2 regions of the Bradyrhizobium sp. 2S1 genome follow, and region 1 is predicted to be linked to the other one. Evidence: riboswitches for the same ligand, from Rfam matches in the RefSeq annotation. Region 1 holds a riboswitch; the other holds the start of a gene.
The links. A riboswitch is a leader RNA that binds a small molecule or an ion and turns the genes downstream of it on or off. The one in region 1 is predicted to bind cobalamin.
Positions count from the first base shown of each region.

Region 2: linked by a shared signal. The riboswitch ahead of HAP54_RS06560 (TonB-dependent receptor) and the one ahead of HAP54_RS22740 (ribonucleoside-diphosphate reductase subunit alpha) in region 1 are both predicted to bind cobalamin.

Region 1 is NZ_CP147717.1:4,801,701-4,809,666, reverse strand. Features, by position in the region: gene HAP54_RS22745 (ribonucleotide-diphosphate reductase subunit beta) at 1-599, opposite strand, end outside; gene HAP54_RS22740 (ribonucleoside-diphosphate reductase subunit alpha) at 590-2,428, opposite strand; cobalamin riboswitch at 2,638-2,851, opposite strand; gene HAP54_RS22735 (hypothetical protein) at 3,104-3,307, opposite strand; gene HAP54_RS22730 (hypothetical protein) at 3,534-3,731, shown strand; gene HAP54_RS22725 (IS1380-like element ISBdi2 family transposase) at 4,096-5,439, opposite strand; gene HAP54_RS22720 (IS1182 family transposase) at 5,622-6,956, shown strand; gene HAP54_RS22715 (DUF1521 domain-containing protein) at 7,528-7,966, opposite strand, start outside.
Region 2 is NZ_CP147717.1:1,353,422-1,361,387, forward strand. Features, by position in the region: gene HAP54_RS06555 (PepSY domain-containing protein) at 1-309, opposite strand, end outside; gene HAP54_RS06560 (TonB-dependent receptor) at 312-2,258, opposite strand; gene HAP54_RS06565 (hypothetical protein) at 2,230-2,703, shown strand; cobalamin riboswitch at 2,698-2,893, opposite strand; partial or broken gene HAP54_RS06570 (CobW family GTP-binding protein) at 3,122-4,050, opposite strand; gene HAP54_RS06575 (amidohydrolase family protein) at 4,052-5,482, opposite strand; gene HAP54_RS06580 (hypothetical protein) at 5,692-6,087, opposite strand; gene HAP54_RS06585 (ABC transporter transmembrane domain-containing protein) at 6,225-7,966, opposite strand, start outside.

The sequences.
Region 1 (7,966 bases):
CCGTTCATCTTGTTGTGGCGCGGAAAATTGAGCAGCATAGCGAAGCTCGCGAACAAAGCCATGCCTTCGGTAAAGGCGCCGAACATAGCCAGGGTGCGCGCGACATCGGCCACGGTGTCAACGCCGAACTCGTGCATGTAGTCCGCCTTGGCGCGCATTTGCGCATAGCTGCGAAATGCCTCGAACTCGGTCTTGGGCATGCCGAGCGTCTTGAGCAGCAGCGCATAGGCGTCGATGTGGACCGTCTCCATGTTCGTGAAGGCCGCCATCATCATCTGGACGGTGAGCGGCTGGAAAATCGGGATGTATCGCTTGAGATAATTGTCACCGACCTCGATGTCCGACTGAGTAAAGAAGCGAAAGATCTGGGTGAGCAGCGCGCGCTCGCTGGCGGTGACGCGGTCCGACGCCCAGTCCTTGAGGTCGTTGCCGAGCGGCACCTCCTCGGCCATCCAATGCGTCTGCTGCTGACGCTTCCAGAACTCGTAGGCCCAAGCGTAGCGATCAACGTCATAGCTGCCCGTCGAGTCAAGGAGACCAACGCGCCCCTTGCCGATCAGCGTGCGCGGATCGACAGACGAGAGATCGATCATTGACATGCGAGGCACTCCTCATAATCGGCGCGCTGCGCAGGCGGCTGCCGCGGCGCGGCCTCGTCATCGTCGACGATCTTGCCGGCGAACGCCGCGCGCGAGATCGATTTTGAACGGCAGTAATAAAGGCTCTTCACCCCACGCTTCCACGCCGTCCAGTGCAGCATGTGGAGGTCCCACTTATCGACCTCGGCCGGCAGATAGAGGTTGATTGACTGGCTCTGGCAGATGAATGCGGCCCGGTCGCCTGCAAGCTCGACGATCCAGCGCTGGTCGACCTCGAAGGCGGTGCGAAACACCGCTTTCTCGTGTTCCGACAGAATGTCGAGATGGGCGACCGAACCCTCCTGCGCAATGATCGACTGCCAGGTCACCGGGGTGTCGGCGCCCTTGGCGATCAGTACCCTGGTCAGATGAGGATTACGTACCGAGATGGCACCAGACAACGTCTTGTGGGTGTAGATGTTGGCCGGGATCGGCTCGATGCATGCGCTGGTGCCGCCGCAGATGATGCTGATCGAAGCAGTCGGCGCGATCGCGATCTTCTGGCTGAAGCGCTCCATCACGCCACGTTCCAGGGCATCCGGGCACGGGCCACGCTCGCGAGCAAGGGCGACGGATGCCGCGTCGGCATCACCCCGGATCTTCCGAAACATCTTTAGATTGAATGATTTCGCCAAGCCACTCTCCATTGGAATGCCATTCGCCTGGAGGAACGAGTGGAAGCCCATCACGCCAAGTCCGACGGAGCGCTCGCGCAGGGCGGCGTAGCGGGCCCGCTTCATACCCTCCGGCGCCGTCGTGATGAAGTGGGTGAGCACGTTGTCAAGGAAGCGCATGACGTCCTCGATGAAGCCGGGTTCCTCATTCCATTGGTCCCAGGTCTCGAGGTTGAGCGATGACAGACAGCACACCGCGGTGCGCTCCTCGCCGCGATGGTCGATGCCGGTCGGGAGCGTAATCTCGCTGCACAGGTTGGAGGTCGAGACCTTGAGACCGAGCTCGCGCTGGTGCTTGGGAAGCGCGCGATTCACGGTGTCGATGAACAAGAGATAAGGCTCGCCTGTCTGCAACCGGTTCTCAAGAATGCGTTGCCATAGCTGTCGCGCGTCGATCTCGCGGACGACCTCGTTCGTCTTCGGGCTGCGCAGAGCGAACGCGGTGCCGGCGCCCACGGCACGCATGAACTCGTCGGTGAGGTTGATGCCGTGATGCAGGTTGAGGCTCTTGCGGTTGAAGTCGCCGGACGCCTTGCGGATCTCGAGAAACTCCTCGATCTCGGGATGCTGGATATCGAGATAGACCGCCGCCGAGCCGCGCCGCAACGAGCCCTGGCTGATCGCCAGCGTCAGGCCGTCCATGACGTGGATGAACGGGATGACGCCTGAGCTGACGCCGCCCTTCACCTTCTCTCCGATCGAGCGAACATTGCCCCAGTACGTGCCGATACCGCCCCCGTTGGAGGCAAGCCACACGTTTTCGTCCCAGGTGCCAACGATTCCTTCGAGCGAGTCCGACACCGAGTTAAGGAAGCACGAGATTGGCAGGCCGCGCGTGGTGCCGCCATTGGACAGCACCGGCGTGGCTGGCATGAACCACAGCCGAGACATCGCGTCATAGAGACGTTGGGCGTGCGCAACATCGTCCGCGAAGGCACAGGACACCCGCGCGAACATGTCCTGGATGCTTTCGCCGACGAGCAGATAGCGATCGGTCAGCGTTAGCTTGCCGAACGCGGTCAGCAGGCCGTCGCGCGATCGATCGAGCGTGAGATCGGACGGCTTTGGCAATGGCGCGAGAGGCCGCGGCAGCGGAGCCGATGACGGCGGCGGCACAACACACCGCTGAGGCGCGGCAGACTTTGGCCGCGCCGGCCACGGCCGCACACTCGGCCACTCAATTAGATGACCATGCTGATTGAAATCGTAAGACGGCGACATCGGCAACCCCGCGATGTTAGGGGGTGAAGCCACGCGCACGACTTGCGAGGAGACGGGTCAAACGTCCCAGGCTGCAAGCGACGCACGGGGCACCCCGCCCGAGGACGTTCTATTCTGTCGCGGCAGGTCTCCTGGCTCGCGGGTCGCTGCGGCTGTCGGCCTTCCCGGTGCTGTCGCGGCCAGTGACCATTATGACAACCGCTCGCCGCTTACAGTTGCGGGGGCAGCCCCGGAATAGCCGTTACCGGCGCACCGGGTTCCCTCTTAGCTTCCATCCTACTAGATGCAGAATGGAAGACCGTGGCAGATCTACATACAGACGCCGCGCGTCGAGATTCGTCAAGGCTTGTGCCAGGGGAGTCGAGACGCAGGACGCCACGTCCGCTCCGGGTCCGGGCCCGCAACGCTCTGTTCGAGCAAATGCCCCCCCCCTGCTTCGGCCCATTCCGTGAAAAGAGTGGCAGCATTTTGATTTCGATGCTCCGTCGCGATGACGGGTGCCTATGCGAGCCCGCGTTGGATAGGAATCCGTTCGGCGAAGGTTCTGGGCGATGCTGGCGAGGGATAATCTCATGACGCGCAACGTTTGGCTTGCAATTCAAAGCGGTCGAGAATGCGATCGAGCTGCGCCAGCAAGGTGTTGCTCTTCTTGTGGAACTGGCGTGAGGTGCGTCCCTGCCATGATCGTGCGATCTCGGTGGCTTGCCGCGCGCGCCAGATCGAGCACGATAGCTCCACAAATGCTTGTGGTACCACTGAGCCTTCAACGCGCAACAGTCGCCGTCGCGCTTGCTGACGTGGCCAAGTGTTTTGGCGCCATGATTTACCAGAGCTCCGATCGCAGTAATGACCTTGCCGGCACAGCGGTTGTCCTCACTTGCGTGGTCATGGATGAAGCCGCCAAGGAGGCTCGATCTTAGTCAGCTTTTCGCAAGCTGCCCCTGCTAGCATGAAGCGGATAGGTCATCTCGCGGCGACGCCGCTATCCGGGTGTTACGACATGAACGCAGCCGATATTAATGCAACAGCGCCGCAGGTTGGCGCCCCCTCCGACACCGCCGAGAGCGGCGGCGATGACACGCGTGCAGCGCTACTGCGCCGAGCATTCGAAAAGGCTCTCGTTTCCGTCGCCACGCAAGTCATAAGCGATTCCCAGTCGGATATGGATGAGGCCATGAGCGAGCTTGATGATGGGTGAGCCGATGCTCGGCGCCACATAGAGATACAGCCCGCGTGGTGATCGAATCGAAGACGTGCCAAGTGAGACTTGGCACATGCCACCAGTTAGATGCGCATTCAATGATCTCAGATCCGAGCTGCGAGCGGGTCCGCGAATCCGAATGCACCTGCATCTTTTTGGCAGCGGGCTGCTGCGATTTCCTTTTAACGTCCCTAGCCCGTCCTATTCGTGAGAGTGCTTTTTTTAGTCCGATTGATGTGGCCGCACATCTGCTCTGACGAGGCGCGCGGGATTGCCTTCGGCTTTTCACCGCCTGACGACCGGTACTTTGCAACGCGCTTGAGGTGTAGGTTGGGCGAACGGGGGGCGGACGCCCCGCCGGTCAAGGACCGAGCGGCAGCAGCGCGCCTGGCAAGCCGCGGATCAGGTCGGCTTCGGGACATGCCGCGGCAAACGCAAGGCGAATGCGGCTCGTGGTCTCAACGACACGGGCAGCGAGTTTCAAGAGACGAAGACGCAGCGTCGCGAACTCGGCTGTGGCCAATTCCCGGGCTTTGGGAATCGCGTCGCGCACGGTCAGCATCAGCCAATAAGCGGCGGTGTGGAGAACGAGGCGGACTTGATTGGCGAGCGCCGAACGGCAGTTGGTGCGATCGGAGGCGAGCTGTGTCTTATGCAGCTTGATCAGATTCTCGGCTTGGCCGCGCGCGCAATACAGGCTGTCGTAGATCCACTCGGCCGAGCCGACATCGAGGCTGGTGACGACGAAACGGATGTCGAGGCCGAGCATCGTCGCCTCAATACGGGCGACGGTACGCCGTTCGCGATCCCAGGACTTGGCCTTGTGGCGCGTCTCGGTATAGCCACGCAGAACCGGCAGGTTCTCGATGGCGCGTCGCGTGCGGATGTCGTCGGCGGCCTCGTCGACTTTTCTGGCGAGCGGCTTGGTGCCGGACAGACCGAAGATGTAGTCGATGCCGTTGGTCTCGCACCACGCCATGGCCTCCGGCCGGGCATAGTGCCCGTCGCCACGGAACGTGATTCGCGTGTTGTGCCACCGCGTCCGGATATGCCGTATCAGGCGGCGCAGATGGGCACGCACCTCGACGCCGCCCGGCGTCTTGCCGGGCCGCAGCACGACCGCCACGGGCCGGCTCTTCTCCGTGTCGTAGACGTGGATCGGCAGGAAGCAGCGTTCGTCATAATGAGCGTTGAACAGCGAGAGCTGCTGATGGCCGTGGACGACATCGCAGGTATCATCGATGTCGAGCGTGACGGATGCCGGCTCGCGCGGGTAGCTATCCATCCATGCGTCGACCAAAGTGTAGGTCAGTCGGATCACGTCGCGCAGGCGCGGAGCATTCTCCAGCCGCGACAGCGTCGGTTGGGAACACAGATCGCGACCCGTGTCCGGCAGCCGTCCGCAGGCCAGCTTGAATGCGGGATCGGACCGCAGATGATCGAGGTCGTCGGCGTCCTCGTAGCCGCAGCAGATCGCGAACATGCGCGCGCGGAACATATCGACAAGGCTGTGCACGACCCGCGTCGGATCGCGCCGATCCGGGAACACCCGGGCCAAATTGTCGGCCAAGCCGAGACGCCGCTCGGCCATCGCCAGAAGCATCACGCCCCCGTTCGAGGTCAGCCGACCGCCATCGAAGGCAGCTGTGACTTTCTTGGCGTGAACGGCTGGAAACGAGAAGGGCAGAATCGTATCGTCGGTCATGGCGGGCGTGGCGTTCGCGGTTGAGGTGATGGGGTTGGCTTTGCAACCGAATCCTACGCCGCATCAGCGCTTTACACCACGCTCGCCAGCCTCTCAGGCGCACTCTGACGAATAAGACGGGCTAGGAGCTTGTCTGGATAGTCGCTGTTCAAATCTGGTCGGGTCTGATTCAACATTGGGCGATGAGCAAGTATTTTCGGCCTTGGAACATCGATCAGACGCTGCTTCTGCCGCCGAATGTGCAGGACTTCGTGCCGAAAGGCCATGTCTCGCGGTTTATGGTTGATCTGGTGCGGGAGAGCCTCGATCTCAGGGAGATCATGGGCAGCTATGTGAGCGGGCTTGGGCAGCCGCCGTTTGATCCGCGGATGATGGTGGCGCTGCTGCTGCATAGCTATGCGAGTGGGCTGTATTCGTCGCGTCGGATTGCCAAGGCCTGCCGGGAGCGGAACGATTTTGTGATGATCGTGGCGCTGGATGCGCCGGATTTTCGGACGATCTGCGACTTTCGCAAGCGACATTTGAAGGCGCTCGGCGCGCTATTCGTGCAGGTTCTGAAGTTGTGCGAGACGGCCGGGCTGGTCAAGCTCGGTCATGTCGCGCTGGATGGTACGAAGATCAAGGCGAACGCGTCGAAACACAAGGCGATGAGTTATGAGCGCATGAAGAAGCGCGAGGCGGAATTGAAGGCCGAGGTCGCTCGCATGCTGGCGGCCGCCGAGGCGGCGGATGCCTCGGAGGATGAGACTTTCGGCAACAGCGACGAACTGCCGGACTGGACCGTCGACAAGCAGAAACGGCTGGCGAAGATCCAGCAAGCGATGGCGGCGCTGGAAGCGGACGCCAAACTGGCGGCGGAGGAAGAGCGCCGCATCGAGGCCGAAAAGGAACAGCAGCGCCAGGCCGAAGGCCGCAAGAAGCCGGGCAAACCGGCGGCGCTGCCATCGGAGGAACCCAATCCCAAGGCGCAACGCAACTTCACCGATCCGGAAAGCCGCATCATGAAGTCGAAGGATGGCTTCGTTCAGGCCTATAATGCCCAGGCGGCCGTCGATGCACATGCCCAGATCATTGTCGCGCAAGAACTGACCCAGCACGGCAGCGATCAGGGCCAGTTGGTGCCCCTGATCGAGGCCATCGAGAGCAATCTTGGCCGCAAGCCGCGGCAGGCCTCAGCGGATTCCGGCTACTGCAGCGAAGCCAATCTCGAAGCGCTCGACACACGCAGCATCGATGGCTATGTCGCGCCCGGACGCGCCAAGCACCCGACAGTAGCGAACGGAAAAGTCGGCGGCCCGCTGACACAGGCCATGCGAAAGAAGATCGACGATGGCGGCTTCGAAACACCCTACCGATTGCGAAAGCAAGTGGTGGAGCCGGTGTTCGGGCAGATCAAACAGGCAAGAGGCTTCCGCCAGTTCCTGTTGCGGGGCATCGAGAAAGTGCGCGCCGAGTGGACAATGATCTGCACCGTCCATAACCTCCTCAAGCTGTTCAACCTCGCAAACGCAGCCTGAGCCTGCTACTCTACAACAAATGCCCGTCACGAAAACATATCTGGACGGGCTCCTAGCAGCAGACTTTGACGGGAATGGCGATGCTCATAGCCCACGGCGCCTCCGGCTTCCTGAGAAGCTGATGGATGTTCGGGGGCGCTGGGGTTCACGCCCGGCTTCGGAGGCTAAAGACAGGCAGAGCTCAACGCGAGACAGGGCTTGTGCTTTTGAGCCGAGGGTAGATCGCGCCGTCGAGGCAGCCCTCAATCCAATCTGCGATCTTGACGGGATTTTCACTGCGACGCTTGCGTCGGCATGCAGACAAACCTGAGAGCACCGTTCCTGTGCAACGCCTCCATCGCCGACAACGGGCGGGAACGCGCCGCAGCAATTCTGGCCGGGTAGCCGGGCCTGGAGGCCCTCCGCCCGTTTGTCGGGGCGAAGGCTGCGATTGCCGAGACAATCTGGCTGTTACCGTCGATCCTGAATCGATAGATCGCCAAGCTGCCATTCTCGCGGCCGTTTGGCGAAAATGAAAGGCGGGCGCTAGCGCCCGCTTCCACGAGTTTCCGACACGCCCCGGGATCGGGCCTCATGCCGGCTGTGCATCGTGACGGAAAATGCGCCGGAACATGCTCTCGCGCATCATCGTCTTGAGATCCGGCGGCGCATCCGGGTTCTCATTGTGGTTGATCACCGACTGCGTCACCTTGCGTCCGGAGTTGTCAACCCACCCCTGATTTGTCTCATGGATTGTCTGAGCTCCATCGGACGTCAGCTGATCAAGCGTCCGCCCAGCATTAGACTGCGTGACCTTCAGATTGTTCTTCCCATCCTTGTCGTCGCCGAGCCCCTCCACAACCATGGCATTGTCGCCGTTGGTGATGGTGAGCTTCGAGGAGATGGTTTTTCCCTTGCCATAATCGACCGTGTCCACCGTGATCTTCGTGCCGTCGTCGAGCTGGAAGGTCATACCTTTCTTGAAGTCGAAATCGTCCTTGCCGTCGCCATTAGCATCGACGTGAGGATCG
Region 2 (7,966 bases), 3.4 Mb from region 1:
GGCGGCTCCCTTCCAGCCGGCTACGCGATAGACCGGAACATCGGCCATCATCGACAGCCGCAGATCGCGCGGATATTGCTCCAAGCCTGCGATCGCCATCGCGCGGTCAGGCGCGATCTGCACCTTGCCCCACGAAATGAACGGGAGCGCGGCCAGGCGCTCGCTGTCGGTGAGGCGCGGAAAGGCCACGTACATCATAACGAGGCCTGAGATGAACCACATCGCGAACAAGAGGCAGGTCGCGATGCCGATCCAGCGATGGACGACATAGAGCCATCGCCGCCCTCGCCGGATCAGAGCGTTGCGCATCGTCAGAACTTCACGTTGACGGAGAGTTCCGCGGTGCGCGGCATGCCCAGCAGCCACTGCCCGGCATAGGGCGACGTCACCGCGTAGACCTTGTCGAACAGATTGTAGACGCGGAACGCGACCGTGGTGCGCTCATCCGGCTTCCACCTGACACCGCCATTGACCACATTGTAGCCCGGCCGCAACTGGGTGTTGGCAAGGTCGGAGTACATCTGGCCGACGATCTGGACGCCGCCATAGACCGACCAGTTGGATGCGAAGTCCCAGGTCAACCAGATGTTCGACACCTGCTGCGGTACGTTGATCGGAACGTTGCCGGCATAGCTGACGAGCTTTCCACCCACCAGCTGGCTGTTGTTGTCGTACTTCGCCTGTAGCAGCGCGACATTGGCGTCGATACGCCAGCCATAGTCCAACGCCAGTCCGACCGATGCCTCGACGCCGCGCGATGATTGCTGGCCGACCTGCAATGCGAGGCCTGCGGGGTTGTTCGGATCGGCAACGAGCAAATTGTTCTTGACGATCTGATAGCCCGCCAGCGTCCACTCGCCGCGTCCGCCCAGGAACGACTGCTTGACCCCGATCTCGGTCTGCTTGCCGGTGGCGAGCTGGAAGGTCTTTTGCGTGGCCGACAGCGAGATCAGATTGCCAACCGGATCGACGCCGACCGCATACTGACCATAGAACGCGAGGTTCCTGATCGGTTCATAGACTACCCCGGTGCGCCAGCTGGTGCCCGAGAGCGCGACGTCGAAACTGTTTGACGGCGTCCGATAGTCGGTGCGGTCGACCTCGGGGCGATCGTACCTGACGCCGGTGACGAGCGACAATTGATCAGTCAGCGACAGACGATCCTCCGCAAACAGCGCGTATTGATTGACGATCGCATTGAAGCCGGGCGATGTCGCGGTCGTCGTCGCGAAGAACGATCCTGGATCGAAGACGTAGGGGTTGACTGACGACGCGCCGCCAAACGGCGAGTTATTGGTGTGGGTGAAGTCGATGTGGTTAACGTCGAATCCTGCGACGAAGCGGCTCTCGAGGCCGAGGATGTGGCCGCTGAAGGTCGCGTCCATCCGGTTGCCGGCCTGCTTCTGGTCGTGGAAGATCTCGATATAGTTGCCGCGATCGATCAAGTTGGTCTTCGGATTCCAGGTATAGCTCTCGATGTCGCGCCAGTGCCGCTCGCTGGTCAGGTAATACAGCGTATTGTTGATCTTGATGCCGTCGGCGACGTCCCACTCGGTCTTGAACTGGGTCCAGCTGTCCTGATAGCGGATCGTGCTATCTGACGCGTTGTAATTCTTGAAGCGCAGCGCGTCCTGGATCGCGCCGTTGATCAGCGGCGTGCCGAAATAGCGCGACGGGCTGCGGTCGCCATAATCCTCGGAGAGCGTGAAGGCGAAATTTTCGGACGCCTGCACCCGCACCGCGGCGGAGACCACCGCGTTCGAGGTCTTGTCGCGATCGACCCAGCCGTCCGACATGTTGCCGGTGGCATTGATGCGGTAGGATACATTGGGATTGATCGGACCGGTGCTGTCGACCGAGAGCCGCCGCGTCATGTTGCTGTCGAGCGAGACCTCGGCTTCGTTGTAGGGCGTGCCCAGCGGCTTTTTCGGAATCACGTTGATGACGCCGCCGATTGCGCCTTCGCCGTACAGCACCGAGGCCGGGCCGCGCAGCACCTCGATACGTTGCGCCGACCAGGTATCGTACGGGAACGTCAGGGTTCCCGAGCCGATGTAGAAGCGCGTGCCGTCATACAGCGTCATCACCGAATTGCTGCCGGCGAAGCCGCGGGTGCTGAACGACAGGCCGCCATTGCCGGGAGCGGGCGTTGCGGTGAATCCGGCTGCGTCCTGGGTGACGGCGTCGGTGACATTATGCTGGCCGCGTTCGGCGATGGTCTGCGACGTGATGATCTCGACGCTGGCGGGCGTCTGCAACGGCGTTAGATTCAGACGGCTGCCGGTGCTCCCCGGCTTGGTGGCGTTGAGCGTCGGCGATGCCGACCCCGAAGCGCCAGACGCCGCGGCGCGCGGCGTGTTGCCGGTTGCCGCGGCCAGTGCGGGTCTGGAGCGTGGCCGCGACGACGACGCCGAGTTGCTGCTTCGCGCCGCGGGCTTGGGCTTTGCTGATGCCGAGGGCGAGACCTCGATCGGATCGAGCCTGGCTGGTGGCGGTGTTTGTGCTCCACCTTCAGCCGGCAGCAGCAGCGATGACAAGGAGCAAACGAGGCCGAGGCGCCAGCGGCGCGCAACGGGAGAAGACGGAGACATGAAAGGACTCGCGGTAACGTGGCACGTCACCGCGAACGCGGACTGGCGCATTGCCCAAAAGGCAGTGCTCCGATCGCACCAGGACGCCCCCGCCCGATGTGCTCGCGTGTGACCACGACTGACGGCAGGTCTCCTGGCTCACGGGTCGTCGCCTGTCGACGCCTTCCCGGACCGAATGGCCCAGTGGCAAATTGACGAAAGGCTCGCCGTTTACAGTTGCGGGGACAGCTGCGGCATTGGGGTTACCCTCGCACCGCATTCCCTTTTGATCCCCGAAGGGAACCGTCGGCAAAAACGATAGGTGGTGCGGGATGGGCTGTCAATTCGATGTGATGGTCACGCGCATGCTTTGCGGGACGGTGCTGCAGCGATGACACAGCCACATCTACGACTGACGCGGAGAGTTAACACGTCATCCTGAGGAGCGCGGCACGCGCGTCTCGAAGGATGCACGGCCCGGCTCGTGGCCGTCGATCCTTCGAGACGCCGCTTCGCGGCTCCTCAGGATGACGGGGAAACGTAAGTTCGCATCACTCGGCTTCGACACATCCCTGCATCACCTCATCGATCTCCGCCCACGAGAGCGCACCCATCTCGGCGATGAACACGATCCGCGTGCGCGGCACGCCAGGCGACGGCACGCCGCCGCAGCCAAGGTCGCGCGTCCGCCGGCGAGTTGAAACACCGTCAGCCGCCCCGGCTGCTCCACCGTCTCGAACAATCCCTTCGATCGCGCGAGCTTCGGCGCCAGCCTGCCGATCGCCTGCTGCAAGCGCGGCAACCGCACCGGCCGCTTGGACGTCCAGCTCAGGGTTTCGAACCGGTCGGACGTGGGCCGTCGCGGCATGGTCTCACGCGGCGCCGGCAAATGATCGAGATCCGCCGGAAACAGTAATTCTGCCGACACCTCGCCATGCAGTGCATCGACAACAACCGCCGCCGGCCGTACCGCGCGCACGGCACCGCGGATCGCGGCGCGCACGGTGGCATCAGCCAGATCGACCTTGCTCAGTGCCACCACATCGGCCGCCCGCAGTTGCGACCGCAGCAGCGCATCGTCCAGCGCGGCCACAGGCTGCGTCGCGTCGACCACGCACAGCACGGTCTCCAGCGGCGCTTCCTTCCAGACCACGGGGTCCATCAGGTTGCGCACGATGTCAGCGGGATCGGCGATCCCGCTGGTCTCGATCACGATGAACTCAGGACGCGGATCACGCCGCAGCAAGGTTGCGAGCGTGCGCAGCAGATCGCCCTCGAGCGTGCAACAGATGCAGCCATTGCTCAGGCTCACCACGCCATCGCTGGCGCCGGCGATCAGCTCCGCATCGATGTTGACGGCGCCGAAATCGTTCACCACCGCGGCGATGCGCCGCCCTTCCGCATGCGCCAGCAGATGGTTCACGACGGTGGTCTTGCCCGCCCCGAGAAAACCCGCGACCAGCAGGATCGGGACCGGCACGTCAGCCTCCAGCGACCGGCCGGCGCACCGGCCGGCCCGGCCGTGCCGCGACATCGAGGACGCCGTCGTTGATCAGCGGCTGACCGCTGACCACGAGTTGCCGCACGCCCTCCGCCGGGCGGTTCATCGTGGTGAAGGTCGCGCGGTCGCTCAAGGTCTCGAGGTCGAACACCACGACATCGGCGTCAGCGCCGGCCTGCAACCTGCCCTTGGCGCGCATCGCCGGCGTGCTTGCGGACAGGATTTCCGCCGGGATCAGCGCGCATTTGCGGATGCCCTCGAGCAGCGACACCTTCTTGCGCTCGCGCACCCATTCGCGGATGAAACGGGTGAAGCAGCCGGCCGAGCGCGGATGCGAGGTGGCATCATCGGGCAGCGGCCAGGCGTCGCCGGTGTAGGGGCGGCCGTCCGACAGCGTCCACGGCATCGCGTCGGACGCGATCGCGCCGCCCGGATACAGCACCGCCATGTCGAGCAGGTCGCGATGATGCTGATTGTTCTCGATATCGAGCACATGCCACAGCACCAGCGTGGAGGGTTCTTCGGCCTGCGCCGCCAGCAGCTCCTCGCGGCTGCCGAAGCGGTGACCGTCGGTCACGCGCTGCACCGAATCGTAGCCGAGGCCGTTGCGCTCCTCGAATTTGGGATCGCTGAAGAAGGTCGCCGCCAGCACGGTCGAACCGGTGCCGTAGGGATAGGCCTCCACCGTTATCGGCAGGCCCTGCGCCTGCGCTTTTGCGATCAGCGCTACACAGCGTTCGATATCGGTCTTGCTCGACGAGTTGAAGTGGCAGATGTGCATATGCGCGCCGGTGGCGCCGGCATAGCCGATCAGGCGGATATAGGCCTCGGCCGCGCTCTCGGGATCGATCCGGGACATGTAGGCGACGTGGGTGAAGGTCGGTACCGCATGCGCGGCCGCGAGCTGACATACCGCGGTCAATTCCTGCACGCCGGCGCCCGGCGCATAGGCGTTGAGAATGCCGATGCCGATGCCGCCTTCGTTCAGTCCGTTGGCAAGACGCTCGAGGATGCCGCCGACCTCGCCCTCGGTCGCCACGTTCTCGATCCAGCGGCGATCGCGCATCGCTGCGCCGAACGATTCCAGCGAGCTCTCCGAATTCGAGCCGGTCATCGCGCCGATCCGCGCGAACGCCCAGTTGGCGGCGGCGCCGTAGTTCAGCACCCGGCCCTTCTCGGCCTGGCGCTTGTACCAGGACGCAACCGGCAGCACGCCGGCCTCGAGGTCGAGCGACGTCGTCACGCCGTCGAAGGCCTGCATGCGATCGGCCGGAATGGTCTGGCCGTGCGCGTGCAGATCGATGAAGCCGGGCGCCACCACGAGGCCGGTCGCGTCGATCTGCCGCTCGGCGCCGCCGAGGCCGGTGCCGACAGCGGCGATCCGGCCGCCGCTGATCATCAAACCACCCATCTCGCCACTCCCCGCATTGTCCAAAACCGCGGTCCCGGCCGGCCGCCTTCATTAAGGCTTACGACCGGACCCAAGCGGGGCCAAGAGACAAAAATGCATCGCATCTATCGCGACGCCCCGATCGGGATTCTTGCGATATGGTGTAACGCAATCGTCCTTCGCGCGACGCGAGAAGGCCGTATCAACGATGCGAGTGGCGGCGAGGTCCGTTACGTTCCAGTCGCCCGTCGCGGGGCGAGGCCTCTCCAGAGATCGTCGCTGGGCCTGGTCCGACTCGAGACGAGCTTCGGCGGCGTCCGATCCTTCGCGATCGCCGCCTCGAAGGCCCGCCGCAATCGCGGATTGTCGATCTGCATCTGAAAGCGCCGGACAACGGCGTTCGCATGGGCATCGTGACCGGTGATGGCATGACACAGCTCCGCTGTCGTCCTGCGGAAGAAGTGGAACGAGCCGTCGGCCGCACCATCCAATCGATCGAGCTCGCCGGCCATGGCGAGCACGTGCATCCGGTCGGCGTCGTCGAGCGTCACCGTGAAGCACAGCACGGCGAGTTGCCAGGCGCCGAGCAGCTTGCCCTGCGATTCGCTTGCTCCCTCGCTGCGCATCGATCGAACACCCCGCGCGCCCGATCCGGGGCGCGGCGTGACTATCCTTGCGCGGCAATAGGTTTTCGAGGGGAGCGCGCGAGCGATCTCATAGGCGCCGCATAAGCGGCCCGGCAACGCCTAGCAAGATCGCGGGCTCAAATCCCCTCGAACTGCAGCCGCGCCAGCCGTGCATAGAGGCCGTTGGCGGCGACCAGTTCGGCGTGGGTACCCTGCTCGACGATCCTGCCCTGCTCCATGACAAGGATGCGGTCGCAGGATAGCACGGTCGCCAGACGATGCGCGATCACCAGCGTGGTGCGGTGGCGCATCAGTTCCTCGAGCGCGGTCTGCACCAGCGTCTCGCTCTCGGCGTCGAGCGCCGAGGTCGCCTCGTCGAGCAGCAGCAGCGGCGCATCGCGCAGGATGGCGCGCGCGATCGCGATGCGCTGGCGCTGACCGCCGGACAGCGTCACGCCGCGCTCGCCGAGCTGGGCATCGAAGCCGCCGGGCAGCCGGCGCAGGAATTCGGTGGCATGGGCGAGATCGGCGGCACGCTCGACCTCGGCATCGGTGGCATCCGGCCTGCCGAACCGGATGTTCTCGCGGGCCGAGGCGGCGAACACCACGGAATCCTGCGGCACCAGCGCGATCCGCGCGCGAACCTCGGCGGGATCGGCCTGCCGGATCGGCACGCCGTCGAGCGAGATCGTGCCCGATTTCGGGTCGTAGAAGCGCAGCAGCAGGTGGAACAGCGTGCTCTTGCCGGCGCCGGAGGGGCCGACGATCGCGACCTTCTCACCGGAGCCGACCTTCAGCGACACGCCGTCGACCGCAAGCGCGTTGGGCCGGGTCGGATAGGCGAAGCTGACATTGTCGAAGCCGACATCGCCGCGTGCGGGCTGCGGCAGCGCGCGCGGCGCGGCGGGAGCTGCGATCTCCGGCTTGACGCGCAGAATCTCGAACAGCCGCTCGGCGGCGCCCGATGCGGCCGAGACTTCGCCCCAGACCTCGCTGAGCTGGCCGAGGCCGCTGGCAGCGAACGCCGTGTAGAGAATGAACTGGCCAAGCCGGCCGGGACTGATGGTTCCGACCAGCACGTCGTGCGAGCCGACCCACAGGATCACGACGACGCTGGCGAACACGATGAAGATCACGATCAGCGTCAGCATCGCGCGCGCCTTGGTCGAGCTGCGCGCGGCGTCATAGGCCTGCTCGACCTCGCGGCTGAAGCGCGTCCTGGCCAGTCGCTCGCCGGTATAGGCCTGCACGGTACGGATCGCGTTGACCAGTTCGCTCGCATAGGCGCTGGCATCGGCCAGCGTGTTCTGGGCGTTGCGCGACAGCCGCCGCACCCAGCGGCCGAACGCGACCAGCGGAATCACGATCAGCGGGATCGCAGCCAGCACGAAGCCGGACAGCCGCGGGCTCGTGATCACCATCATGGCGGCAGCACCGAAGAACAGCATCAGATTGCGCAGCGCAATCGACACCGAGGCGCCGACTGCGGACTTGATCTGCGTGGTGTCGGCGGTGAGCCGCGACACCAGTTCGCCGCTCCGTGCGGAATCGAAGAATGACGGCGACAACGAAATCAGATGCGCAAACACGTCGCGCCGGAGATCGGCGACGATCCGCTCGCCGATCGTCATCACGAGGTAGTAGCGCGAGGCGCTGGCACAGGCGAGCACGGCGACGACGGCGATCATCACGCTGAAATAGCTGTTGATCATCGCGATGCCTTCGGGCGTGAAGCCCATGTCGATCATCCGCCGCACCGCGACCGGCACGACCAGCGTGGTGATCGCCGCGATGGTCAGCGAGATCAGCGCGAGGATCGCGCGTCCCCTGTAGCGCGCCACGTAGGGCGCGAGCGCAAGCAGCGGCCGCAGGCGGGCAC